2 regions of the Erwinia sp. 009765445 genome follow, and region 1 is predicted to be linked to the other one. Evidence: riboswitches for the same ligand, from Rfam matches in the RefSeq annotation. Region 1 holds a riboswitch; the other holds the start of a gene.
What was found. A riboswitch is a leader RNA that binds a small molecule or an ion and turns the genes downstream of it on or off. The one in region 1 is predicted to bind thiamine pyrophosphate.
Positions count from the first base shown of each region.

Region 2: linked by a shared signal. The riboswitch ahead of thiM (hydroxyethylthiazole kinase) and the one ahead of thiC (phosphomethylpyrimidine synthase ThiC) in region 1 are both predicted to bind thiamine pyrophosphate.

Region 1 is NZ_JBYUWC010000012.1:7,023-12,799, forward strand. It holds gene nudC (NAD(+) diphosphatase) at 23-796, opposite strand; gene rsd (sigma D regulator) at 871-1,377, shown strand; TPP riboswitch at 1,501-1,601, shown strand; gene thiC (phosphomethylpyrimidine synthase ThiC) at 1,692-3,626, shown strand; gene thiE (thiamine phosphate synthase) at 3,623-4,270, shown strand; gene AC3Y5R_RS14290 (HesA/MoeB/ThiF family protein) at 4,260-5,021, shown strand; gene thiS (sulfur carrier protein ThiS) at 5,005-5,205, shown strand; gene AC3Y5R_RS14300 (thiazole synthase) at 5,207-5,777, shown strand, end outside.
Region 2 is NZ_JBYUWC010000019.1:70,889-76,665, reverse strand. It holds gene fbaB (class I fructose-bisphosphate aldolase) at 1-819, opposite strand, end outside; gene thiD (bifunctional hydroxymethylpyrimidine kinase/phosphomethylpyrimidine kinase) at 975-1,775, opposite strand; gene thiM (hydroxyethylthiazole kinase) at 1,772-2,563, opposite strand; TPP riboswitch at 2,599-2,701, opposite strand; gene AC3Y5R_RS19385 (hypothetical protein) at 2,859-3,728, opposite strand; gene AC3Y5R_RS19380 (hypothetical protein) at 3,952-4,074, opposite strand; gene AC3Y5R_RS19375 (hypothetical protein) at 4,266-4,514, shown strand; gene AC3Y5R_RS19370 (GNAT family N-acetyltransferase) at 4,576-4,998, shown strand; gene apbC (iron-sulfur cluster carrier protein ApbC) at 5,269-5,777, opposite strand, start outside.

The DNA.
Region 1 (5,777 bases):
TTTCAGGCGCGCAGTATACCATTCATTCCGCCTCGGCGCGGCAGAGGACAACGGTATCTTCAATCAAACGGCGAGCCACGGTCCCCGCAGGCGGCAGCTGTGGCAACGCATCAAAGCGATACCAGCCCGCCTCCAGCAGCTCTTTCGGATCGATGTTGATTTCACCACTGTCGTAATCGGCCATAAACGCCATCATCAGCGACTGAGGGAACGGCCAGGGTTGCGAGGAAATATAACGCAGATTTTTCACCTTCAGCCCGCTCTCCTCCATCACCTCACGCGCTACTGTCTGCTCCAGCGTTTCGCCCACTTCGACAAAACCGGCCAGCACGGTGTAAACGCCGTTGCGGTGTTTGGTGTGCTGCGCCAGCAGGATCTCTTCCCCGCGACGGATGGCCACGATAATGCAGGGCGCGATCTGCGGATAATAGCGCTGACGGCAGTGACTGCACAGGCAGGCCCATTCGGTTTTGCTGTGGTGCATCTCATGACCGCAATAGCCGCACCACTTATGAGAACGATAAAACTCTGCCAGCTGGATCCCACGCCCGGCAAGCTGGAACAGGCCAACGTCCTGATCGAGGATCTGCCGCAGCGATCCCATCTCTTCTTTACGGCTACCGCAGATCAACCACACCGGCTCACCCTGCCATTCGCCGATCAACGATCCTTTCGATCCACTCAGGCCTAATTCTTGTGCATTGCCGTATGGTAATTGACCTTTTGGTAACCAAAGTTTATGTTCGTGGCTGACAACCCACCAGCCAGCGTCTACGCTTGAAATCTCACGTTGCATAAATTTGCTCATCCTCAGCTTCACGGTGCTGGATTGGGGTTAGAGATAAAAATTAAACACTTACGGAGTCACTCATGCTTAACCAGTTGGAAGTTCTGACCGCGCGCGTTGGCGGGTGCAGTGACCTGGTAGACTTTTGTCTGCGCTCACGTAAGCAGCTGCTGGTTGCCTATTATCAGATGGTTGGCATCAAGCCTAACAAGGATTCGCTGACTACGCTCGATGAAAACGCGCTGGATACTTTTTGCCAGAGTCTGGTGGACTATCTTTCTACCGGTCACTTCACCATTTATGAACGCTTTATTGAAGAGATGGAAGGCAGTGAACAACTGGCAAAAGCCGCGCTAATCTATCCCTCTCTGCAGGCGAATACTGAGCAGATAATGCAGGTTTACGATTCTCATCTCGAAAATGCTATCGATGATGATAACTGCCTGGCGTTCCAGACAGCGCTGTCGGCCGTGGGCGAAGCGCTGGAGGCCCGTTTCACACTGGAAGATAAATTTATTCAGCTGGCGCTGAATAAAAACTCGGAGCAACTGGGTGCGGCTAACGATTCCCCGCTCGCTCGCCCGGCCTGAGAAGTTAGCAGTTTGTAAAACCCTTGTAGTTTCCAAAAAGCCCCTTTATGCTGAGTGGGCAATTAAGTGACCCGCCACCAGGCGTTCACACTCGTTCTGCCCTCCCCGCTGTGGGAAGCAGAATTCTTCTTGTCGGAGTGCCCCACGGGGCTGAGACCGTTAATTCGGGATCCGCGGAACCTGATCAGGTTAGTACCTGCGAAGGGAACAAGAGTAAAATTCAGTGATGGTGTGTCCCCGTATATCCTCACACCCTGCACTTACTCCTCCGAACTCCGGACAAGCAACTTTCCCTATTTATTCAGGAACGTGCTATGTCTACCGTTGATAAAAAACCCACCCGCCGTGAGCAGCGTGCTGAAGCACAACAGTTTATCGATTCCCTGCAGGGCACCGCTTTTCCCAACTCTAAACGTATCTGGCTGACGGGCTCCCGTGACGATATTCGCGTGCCAATGCGCGAAATCCAGCTAAGCCCGACAATGGTTGGCGGCAGCAAAGATAACCCGCAGTTTGAGGATAACGAGCCAGTGCCGGTCTACGACACTGCCGGACCTTACGGTGATCCTGAAGCGAAAATCGATGTGCATGCCGGTCTGGCACGGCTGCGTAATGAGTGGATCATCGGGCGTGGCGATACTCAACCAATTGAGCAACTCAGCTCGGTTTATACTCAGCAACGGCTGGCCGATGAAGGGCTGGATCACCTGCGTTTTGATAATCTTCCGCATCCACGCCGGGCGCTGGCTGGCCGCTGTGTTACCCAGATGCATTATGCACGCCTGGGAGTGATCACCCCTGAGATGGAATTTATCGCGCTGCGGGAAAATATGGGACGCGAGCGTATTCGTGGGGAAGCCCTGCTGCAGCAGCATCCGGGCAACAGTTTTAGCGCTCATCTGCCGGAAAACATCACGGCCGAATTCGTCCGCCAGGAAGTTGCTGCTGGCCGTGCGATCATCCCGGCCAATATCAACCACCCGGAATCGGAGCCGATGATCATCGGTCGCAATTTCCTGGTGAAAATCAATGCCAACATCGGCAACTCGGCGGTCAGCTCCTCGATCGAAGAAGAAGTGGAGAAGCTGGTGTGGTCAGCCCGCTGGGGTGCCGATACCGTTATGGATCTCTCCACCGGTAGAAATATCCACGAAACCCGCGAGTGGATCCTGCGTAACAGTCCGGTACCCATCGGCACGGTGCCGATCTATCAGGCGCTGGAAAAGGTGAACGGCATTGCCGAGAACCTTAACTGGGAGATCTTCCGCGACACCCTGCTTGAGCAGGCCGAACAGGGCGTGGATTACTTCACCATCCATGCAGGCGTGCTGCTGCGCTACGTGCCGATGACCGCCAGGCGCCTGACCGGCATCGTTTCCCGCGGCGGCTCAATCATGGCGAAATGGTGCCTGTCGCATCATAAAGAGAGTTTCCTCTACCAGCACTTCCGCGAAATTTGTGAAATCTGTGCGGCTTACGACGTCTCCCTGTCGCTGGGCGATGGCCTGCGTCCGGGCTCCATTCAGGATGCCAACGACGAGGCTCAGTTTGCCGAGCTTCACACGCTGGGCGAGCTGACCAAAATCGCCTGGGAATATGATGTGCAGGTGATGATCGAAGGCCCCGGCCACGTGCCGATGCAGATGATCCGCCGCAATATGACCGAGCAACTCGAGCATTGCCACGAAGCCCCGTTTTATACCCTTGGCCCGCTGACCACCGATATCGCGCCGGGTTATGACCACTTCACCTCCGGTATTGGTGCAGCGATGATCGGCTGGTTCGGCTGCGCCATGCTGTGTTACGTGACGCCGAAAGAGCACCTTGGCCTGCCGAACAAAGAGGATGTGAAGCAGGGACTGATCACCTATAAGATCGCTGCCCACGCGGCAGATCTGGCAAAAGGCCATCCTGGCGCGCAGATCCGCGATAACGCCATGTCTAAGGCGCGTTTCGAATTCCGCTGGGAAGATCAGTTCAACCTGGCTCTCGATCCGCACACAGCCCGCGCCTACCACGACGAAACGCTGCCGCAGGAATCCGGCAAGGTCGCACACTTCTGCTCCATGTGTGGCCCGAAATTCTGCTCGATGAAGATCACCCAGGAAGTGCGCGAATACGCGGCGAAGCAGGAAGCGGAAGCCAGACCGATTGAGATTGGCATGGCCGAAATGTCAGAAGCCTTCCGCCAGCGCGGCAGCGAGCTGTATCACCCTGCTGATGCACTCTCGCCGGAGGAAAAAGTATGAGCCGTGGCCCGTTTCCCGTCACGGAAGAGCGACTTGGCCTCTATCCGGTAGTTGAAACGGTGGAGTGGATCGAGCGCCTGCTGGCGGCTGGCATACGCACTCTGCAACTGCGCATTAAAGACCAGACGGAAGCCGCGGTCGAACAGGATGTGGCTGCCGCAATCGCACTGGGCCGACGCTACCGGGCGCGGCTGTTTATCAATGACTACTGGCGGCTGGCGATCAAATATCAGGCTTACGGTGTTCATCTGGGTCAGGAAGACCTGGACACCGCCGATCTGGATGCGATCCACCGTGCCGGTCTTCGTCTGGGTCTGTCCACCCACGATGATGCCGAGTTGGATCGCGCCCTGGCCGAGCAGCCTTCCTATATCGCGCTGGGCCATGTATTCCCGACGCAAACCAAAGAGATGCCCTCTTCCCCTCAGGGACTGGAAGAGCTGAAGCGCCATGTTTCACGATTAAAAGGAGTCTCAACAGTAGCGATTGGCGGTATCACTCTGCAACGCGCTCCTTCTGTGCTGGCAACCGGCGTGGGCAGCATTGCTGTGGTCAGTGCTATTACCCAAGCTGCGGATTGGAAATCTGCCACGGAACAGCTGCTGGCGCTGGCCGGAACAGGAGGTGCCGCCCATGTTCAGTGACAGCGATTTTATGCGCTACAGCCGCCAGCTGCTGCTGGAAGAGTTTGGTCTGGATGCCCAACAGAAGCTGCTGGCGGCCAGCGTGCTGATTGTAGGGCTTGGCGGGCTTGGCTCTCCTGCCGCGCTGTACCTCGCCGCGGCTGGCGTCGGTAAGCTGCTGCTGGCCGACGACGATAAGGTGCATATCAGTAACCTTCAGCGGCAAATTCTGTTTCGCAGCAATGAAACTGGCGAACCCAAAGCAGCCGCAGCGAAAAGGCATCTGCAATCACTGAACCCACAGGTGGAGTTTATCGCCGTGGAGCATCGTATGGATGCGAAAACACTGAAAGAAGCGATGCAGTGGGTCGATCTGGTGCTGGACTGCAGCGACAACATACAAACCCGCCAGGCGGTGAATGAAGCCTGTTTACAAAGCGCCACGCCACTGATCAGCGCCAGCGCGGTTGGCCTCAGCGGCCAGCTACTGGTGCTGACTCCTCCCTTCAGGCACGGCTGCTACCGCTGCCTGTGGCCGGATGATGCCGAACCGCAGCGCAACTGTCGGACGACGGGCGTGCTGGGGCCGGTGGTCGGCGTGATGGGAACGCTGCAGGCGCTGGAAGCCCTGAAGATGCTGTCAGGCCACGCTTCATCGCTGGACGGTAAGCTGAGGCTGTTTGACGGCCGCCAGCAAACCTGGCGCACGCTGAACCTTGAGCGCAGCGCCCACTGCCCGGTATGCGGAGGCGGCTATGAACATTGTGGTTAACGATGAGCCGATGGATCTGAATGACCCGCTGACGCTGAAGGCGCTGCTTGAGCAGCTTTGCCGCCAGCAAACGGGAACTGCGCTGGCAGTCAATCAGCACATTGTGCCCCGCGACCGCTGGGCTGACTGGCTCTTACAGGAAGGCGATGAGCTGGTGATTTTTCAGGCCATCGCCGGAGGTTGATATGTTACAGATAGCCGATAAAACCTTTTCTTCCCGTTTATTCACCGGCACCGGCAAATTTTCCAGCCCTGCCATGATGCTGGAAGCATTAAAAGAATCCGGCACACAACTGGTGACAATGGCAATGAAACGGGTCGATTTGCGCGGTGGTGATGATGGCATTCTGCGCCCACTGCAGCAACTGGGCGTGCAGTTGCTGCCCAATACGTCCGGTGCCAAAACGGCGGAAGAAGCTATTTTCGCCGCCAGGCTGGCCCGTGAAGCGCTGGGCACTCACTGGCTGAAGCTGGAGATCCATCCTGATGTGCGCTATCTGCTGCCTGATGCGGTTGAAACGCTAAAAGCGGCCGAAGCATTGGTGAAAGAGGGGTTCACCGTGCTCCCTTACTGCCACGCCGATCCGGTGCTGTGCAAAAGGCTGGAGGAAGCAGGCTGTGCGGCAGTGATGCCGCTGGGAGCACCCATTGGCAGCAATCAGGGGCTCAAAACCCGCGATCTGCTGGCGATGATCATAGAGCAATCCTCCGTGCCGGTAGTAATCGATGCAGGAATTGGCGCCCCCAGTCACGCCA
Region 2 (5,777 bases), on a different contig from region 1:
ACGCACCAGATCGATTGGGTTATCGCTGGTCAACTTGCTGTAGACGCGGTCATCAGTGGAACCGAATTTTACCGCAGTGTAGCCGCCGTTATTTTCTGCCATCTTCTGCTTGACGATATCCGCCCCGATGGTGGCTGCCAGGTGGTTAGCCTGCCCGGTCAGATCGGCGCTGGCATGGTAATCCACCCCGTCTTTTTTGAAGTCGTTATTACGCAGATACGCCCACAGCACGGTGACCATGCCCAGCTCATGCGCACGTTCAAACGCCACGGAGATCTCTTCCAGCTGGCGACGTGACTGTTCAGAACCAAAGTAGATGGTTGCGCCAACCGCAATCGCGCCCAGGTTAAACGCCTGCTCCACGCTGGCATACAGCGTCTGGTCATACTGCGTCGGGTAGCTCAGCGTTTCGTTATGGTTCAGTTTGACCATAAAAGGGATCCGGTGCGCATAGCGGCGCGAAACCGAAGCCAGCACGCCATAGGTCGAGGCCACACAGTTACAGCCTGACTCTATCGCCAGCTCAACGATATTTTTCGGATCGAAGTACAGTGGGTTCGCCGCGAAGGATGCGCCCGCGGAGTGCTCAACGCCCTGATCCACCGGCAGGATGGAAAGGTAGCCGGTGCCCGCCAGACGCCCTGTGTTGTACAGCGTCTGCATGTTGCGCAGCACCGCAGGAGAACGATTGTTATCGATCATCACGCGATCAACATAATCCGCGCCCGGTAAATAGAGGCTGTCCGCTGGAATGGTCATGCAGCGATGTTGCAGAAGAGTGTCCGCTTCTTTGCCCAATAACTGTACGATGTCCGTCATGATAACTCCTGTCTTAAGGTGGGAGGGCAGGCTAATCCCTGCCCCACTCATGTGAAAATCTGACCCCAAACAGCGTGGACCCATCACCCCACTTAACGCAAATTGCTGACTCCATTTTTCAGAACGATCCCTGTGAAAAATTTATAAAAAATCGCCTACCACCAACGATGAAAATGGTGCACCGGACCGTGTCCGCCGCCCACTTCCAGCGAATCAGCCTGTTCGAGCGCGTCCTGCAGCCACTGCTTCGCTTCCTGCAAGGTTGAGAACCAGTTATCGTGCCGTGGCCGCAGCGCCGCCAGAGCAGCAGAAAGCGTACAGCCCGTGCCATGAGTGTTTTTGGTGGCTATGCGGGGGGCCGTAAAACGTTCCTGATGGTCGCGGGTGAACAGCCAGTCCGGGCTCTCTTTATCGCTCAGATGGCCGCCTTTCATCAGTACCGCCTGGCATCCCATTTTCAGCAGCTTCTCTCCCTGCTGGCGCATCTCTTTCTCATCGCGAGCGACAGCACATTCCAGCAGTGCTGCGGCTTCCGGCAAATTTGGCGTGATAAGAGAGACCTGCGGCAATAGTCGCTCACGCAGCGTGGCAACAGCCCGGGGAGAAAGTAGCGGATCGCCGCTTTTTGCCAGCATCACCGTGTCCAGCACCACCCATGGGATAGCGGCTGAGATCAGTCCATCCGCCACCACTTCCACAATATCGCTCTCGCTGAGCATGCCGATTTTAACGCTGTCGGTACGCACATCACTGAGTACGGATGAGAGTTGCGCAGCCACGAAATCTGGCTCAACCCGACAGACCGACTGCACGCCACGGGTATTTTGTGCCACCAGCGCGGTAATCACGCTGGTGCCGTAAGCACCCAGCGCGGAAAATGTTTTGAGGTCGGCCTGAATCCCTGCTCCGCCGCTTGGATCGGTTCCGGCAATGGTCAGTGCATTAATCCGCTTCATACCATCACCTCCGCATCCAGGCCATACAGCGCGTCGAGGAACAGCGGTTCAAAGCTGCCAGGCCCCGCAGCAGCAGAGGCCGCCCTTTCTCCGGCCAGGCTCATCACACGACATGCGCTGGCAATGTGCGTCAGCCTGTCACCCGGCAGCGCGGAGAAACCAGCCACTACCGCCGATAATGCACAGCCGGTTCCCACCACGCGCGTCATCAGAGCTGAGCCTCCGGGGATTTCCAGCAGCCGTTGTCCGTCAGTGACGTAATCCACCTCCCCCGTCACTGCCACAATTGCACCACAGGTTTGCGCCAGCAGGCGGGCAGCCTCCAGCGCAGCGGCAGAACTGTGCAGGCTGTCAACACCGCGCCCTGCCACAGCCTGGCGTGCCAGCGCCATAATTTCTGAAGCGTTACCGCGAATGGCCGCCGGACGATGTTCCAGCAAACGCTGGCAGAAATCAGTCCGGAAAGTTAGTGCGCCCACCGCGACCGGATCCAGCGTCCAGGGATGGCCCACTTTATTCGCGGCCTTAACGGCAATCAGCATCGCTTCGCTGCGCGCGGCAGTTAAGGTGCCGACATTGATCAGCACACCATCAGCAATGGCGCTGAATTCAGCGGCTTCCTGCGGCTCAATAACCATCGCCGGAGAAGCCCCCAGCGCCAGCAAAACATTGGCGGTAAAAGTCTGCACCACATCATTGGTCAGGCAATGCACCAACGGCGCGGTGTGGCGGAAAAGAGTAAGTGAAGCAGCGGCCTGAGGGGCAGTGAAGAGATGAGGTTGGATCATGGTAACACTCCCAACCGGCGATCAAGAAGGCGATGCACTCCGGCATCTGACTTCCCTCCGCTGGCATTATCCAGTTCAGGTTCGACGGGTTTTTCTCAGCCCTTTCTTTGGAAAGAAACGGCACCCCGAGTCATTGATAAATCAGTAAATTTTTGATTATTCCACTTACCAAGTTAGATAAAGCATAAGTGACTTGATCCCACTTTGTAAACCACTTTTGATCCCACTTGTGATCCCATTTTTGAATCAGATTTCAGGCATAAAAAAGCCACCCTGAAGGTGGCTTATCATCGGCTTATTTATTCAACATCGAACTGCCCATATCAAATGTCAGGTTATCAATCCCGTTGTTATAAACTTCACTGGCAGTTGCCGATACAGCACTGCTGAATGCAGTTCCATCCGGCACAACACTGACCTGAATCCCCAAGTTGTTAGTAATAGGCGGGACTGCCATTTGTGCATTGGCAAACATGTTGCTCGCCTGAGGCTGCGCCTGTGCCATTGTCGCAATCTGGGATGACCCACCAGTTAAGAAGTTATAGGCCTGCTGAGCTTTCTCTACACCGTAACCGATTGGGGAGTCTGTGTAGTATGCTCCATTCTCCGAAAGATGCTGTTTTGTCCCGAATAGTTCAGTATTCATCCGGTTAGCCCATCCAGCTAATGCAGTTGACCATTCCAGCAGCTTCGCGGTTGTCTCCCCCGCCATGCTCCCCAGGCCTTCGATTAGCGGTTTAGCTGCTACAAAGGCGTCATCCAAACTTTTGGTCGATGCCCCGGCTGATTCTAGGGATTTTGCAAAACTCGCAGCGAAGGTGTCCTGCAATGAGTCTCCAACCTGATCCGCTTTTTGCCCAAGATTATTCAGAAAATCAACGTTTTTCTGTTGAGAAGCGTTTAGAATCTGGCCTGTGCTAACAAGATTATCAAGAGTATCGATAACGTTCTCACCATTATAACTAACTGATTTTGTAACATAAGAGAAGTCATTGACCACCTCTGACAGAGCGGTGAATTCTGACTCTGTAAGAGTCGCGGATTTTCTAAGTCCTTGCAAGAGCACCGCTAATTCCACAGGACCTTTTACTCCACGTAAAGTAGAACCAGCTCCTTCTCTACTGAAGCCACCACGTGTGGTCATTATTTTCAGCCAGTCAGACATTTCACCACCACCACTGAAGGCCCAAGATCCGTCTTTGGCTTGCTTCCATTGCCCTTGACTTAACTGCCCGATCTTGTCCTGGGTGTCCCTGGCAATATCAGAAATTTTTTCATAGGACAGTGAGAAATGATGTGGCCTTCACAACTCAGGTGCGCCATCAGCGCAAACTGCAGCAGGAAGGCGCTAACGACTGGTTGCTGGCTGGCGGCATTAATATTAACTTTTAATCCTCACATGCGCCGGGCAGACCTCCCCGCCCGGTGCGCTCAAGATCCAGGCTATCCAGAACATCCAGACGCCAGATTTCATGCATCGCCACAAACAGCAGACAGATCGTCTTGATCATCTTCAGCAACCCCGCAATACCCTAAGCGGCGGCCATGTCAGTTTTGTCTTTATTGACACTGGCCTGCCTTCCTGAAACCGTCAACTCAGATCCGGGAATGTTTGCCGTTCCTGCCCTTTTTGCTACAGTCCGGCTATAGATTACTTTGGGGCGACAGCTCGCCCACCGCACAGGCCACAATAAAACGAATTATGATCAGACCGCTTAATGAACAATATGGCATCAGCGTGGCGGCACTCAAAATGCTGCAATATCTGAAACAGATTTCACGCGGAGATCGCGGGTTTTCCATTCTTGATACCGCGCTGAACCACCGCTGCAACGTGACGCCACCCGATAATTTCAGGCTGCTCGATGAGCTTTTTGAGGCCGGCAAAATTGATTACGATTACTGCGGCACCGGACTGGATGGCGAGCGGCATGTTAAGCCGGTCTGGTAAGTCGCCGCAGATCGACAACCACCTGGTACCGCGTTAACCCGACTTTGCTAAAGAGATGACTATGGCCATACGCCCCTTCACCGAAGCCGATCGCCCCTTTTTACGCACGCTGTTTCTCGCTTCACGCAAGGCAAACTGGCACTGGCTGGACGGCAAAGAGTGGCGGCTGGAAGATTTTGATCGTGTGACACTGGGTGAGCGGGTTCTGGTCGCGGAAGACGATGGGCATCGCACCGGTTTTGCCGCCGTTCTGCCCAATGATAATTTCCTGCACAGCCTGTTTGTTGACCCCGCCTGGCAGGGTCGCGGCGTGGGTAGCGAACTGTTGAAAGCGGTGCAAGCTGGGTTTACCTCAACGGGTGCGCTGAAATGCCTGAAAGCCAATGTCAGGGCGCAGGCATTTTATCTGAAACACGGCTGGAAAGTGATCGGCAGCGGAGAAAGTGAACAGGGTGAATACCTGCTGATGCATTACGTGCTTTAAGTGCTTAATACCTTAGATTTGTGGGTTTTTTGGGTTTTTGGGTTTTTGGTTTTTTGGTTTTTTGGTTTTTTTAAGCAGACGATGCAGAAGCTTAAGGCGTGGGGAAGGCTGGCCGGGAATAAAGCGTCTCAGGCCAGGGACGGCCTGAGTCGGGCTGCCAGGGACGGCGCCTTTTGCGTCTTTATGAGCGGCCAACCTTCCCCTCGCAGGCACTGAATTTGCCTTTTTTAGTGCGACCTGCGTACCATTCGGGTACTTCAGAAACCTGCCTTACACTGCGCGGAACGCGATATCTTCGGGAATAACTTCCCCTTCCCAGTAAAGCTGCGCAGCCACCAGTCCTGCCAGTTGACGGTACATCATCGTGAACTCGCTCTCAGGACGGCGCACTACCGTTGGCTGACCGTCATCCAGATCTTCACGCAGGGTGATATGCAGCGGCAACTGGCTCAACAGACGGGTGTGATACTGCTCCGCCAGCTTTTCTGCCCCACCAGTGCCAAAAATCGGCTCATGATGACCACAGTTGCTGCAGATATGCATGCTCATGTTTTCCACCACCCCCACCACCGGCACATTGACCTTCTCAAACATCACAATGCCTTTACGCGCATCGATCAGCGCAATGTCCTGCGGCGTGGTCACCACAACGGCACCGGTGACCGGCACGTTCTGCGCCAGTGTCAGTTGGATATCCCCTGTGCCCGGCGGCATGTCCAGCACCAGATAATCCAGCTCCGGCCACAGCGTTTCATTTAGCAACTGCATCAGTGCCTTGC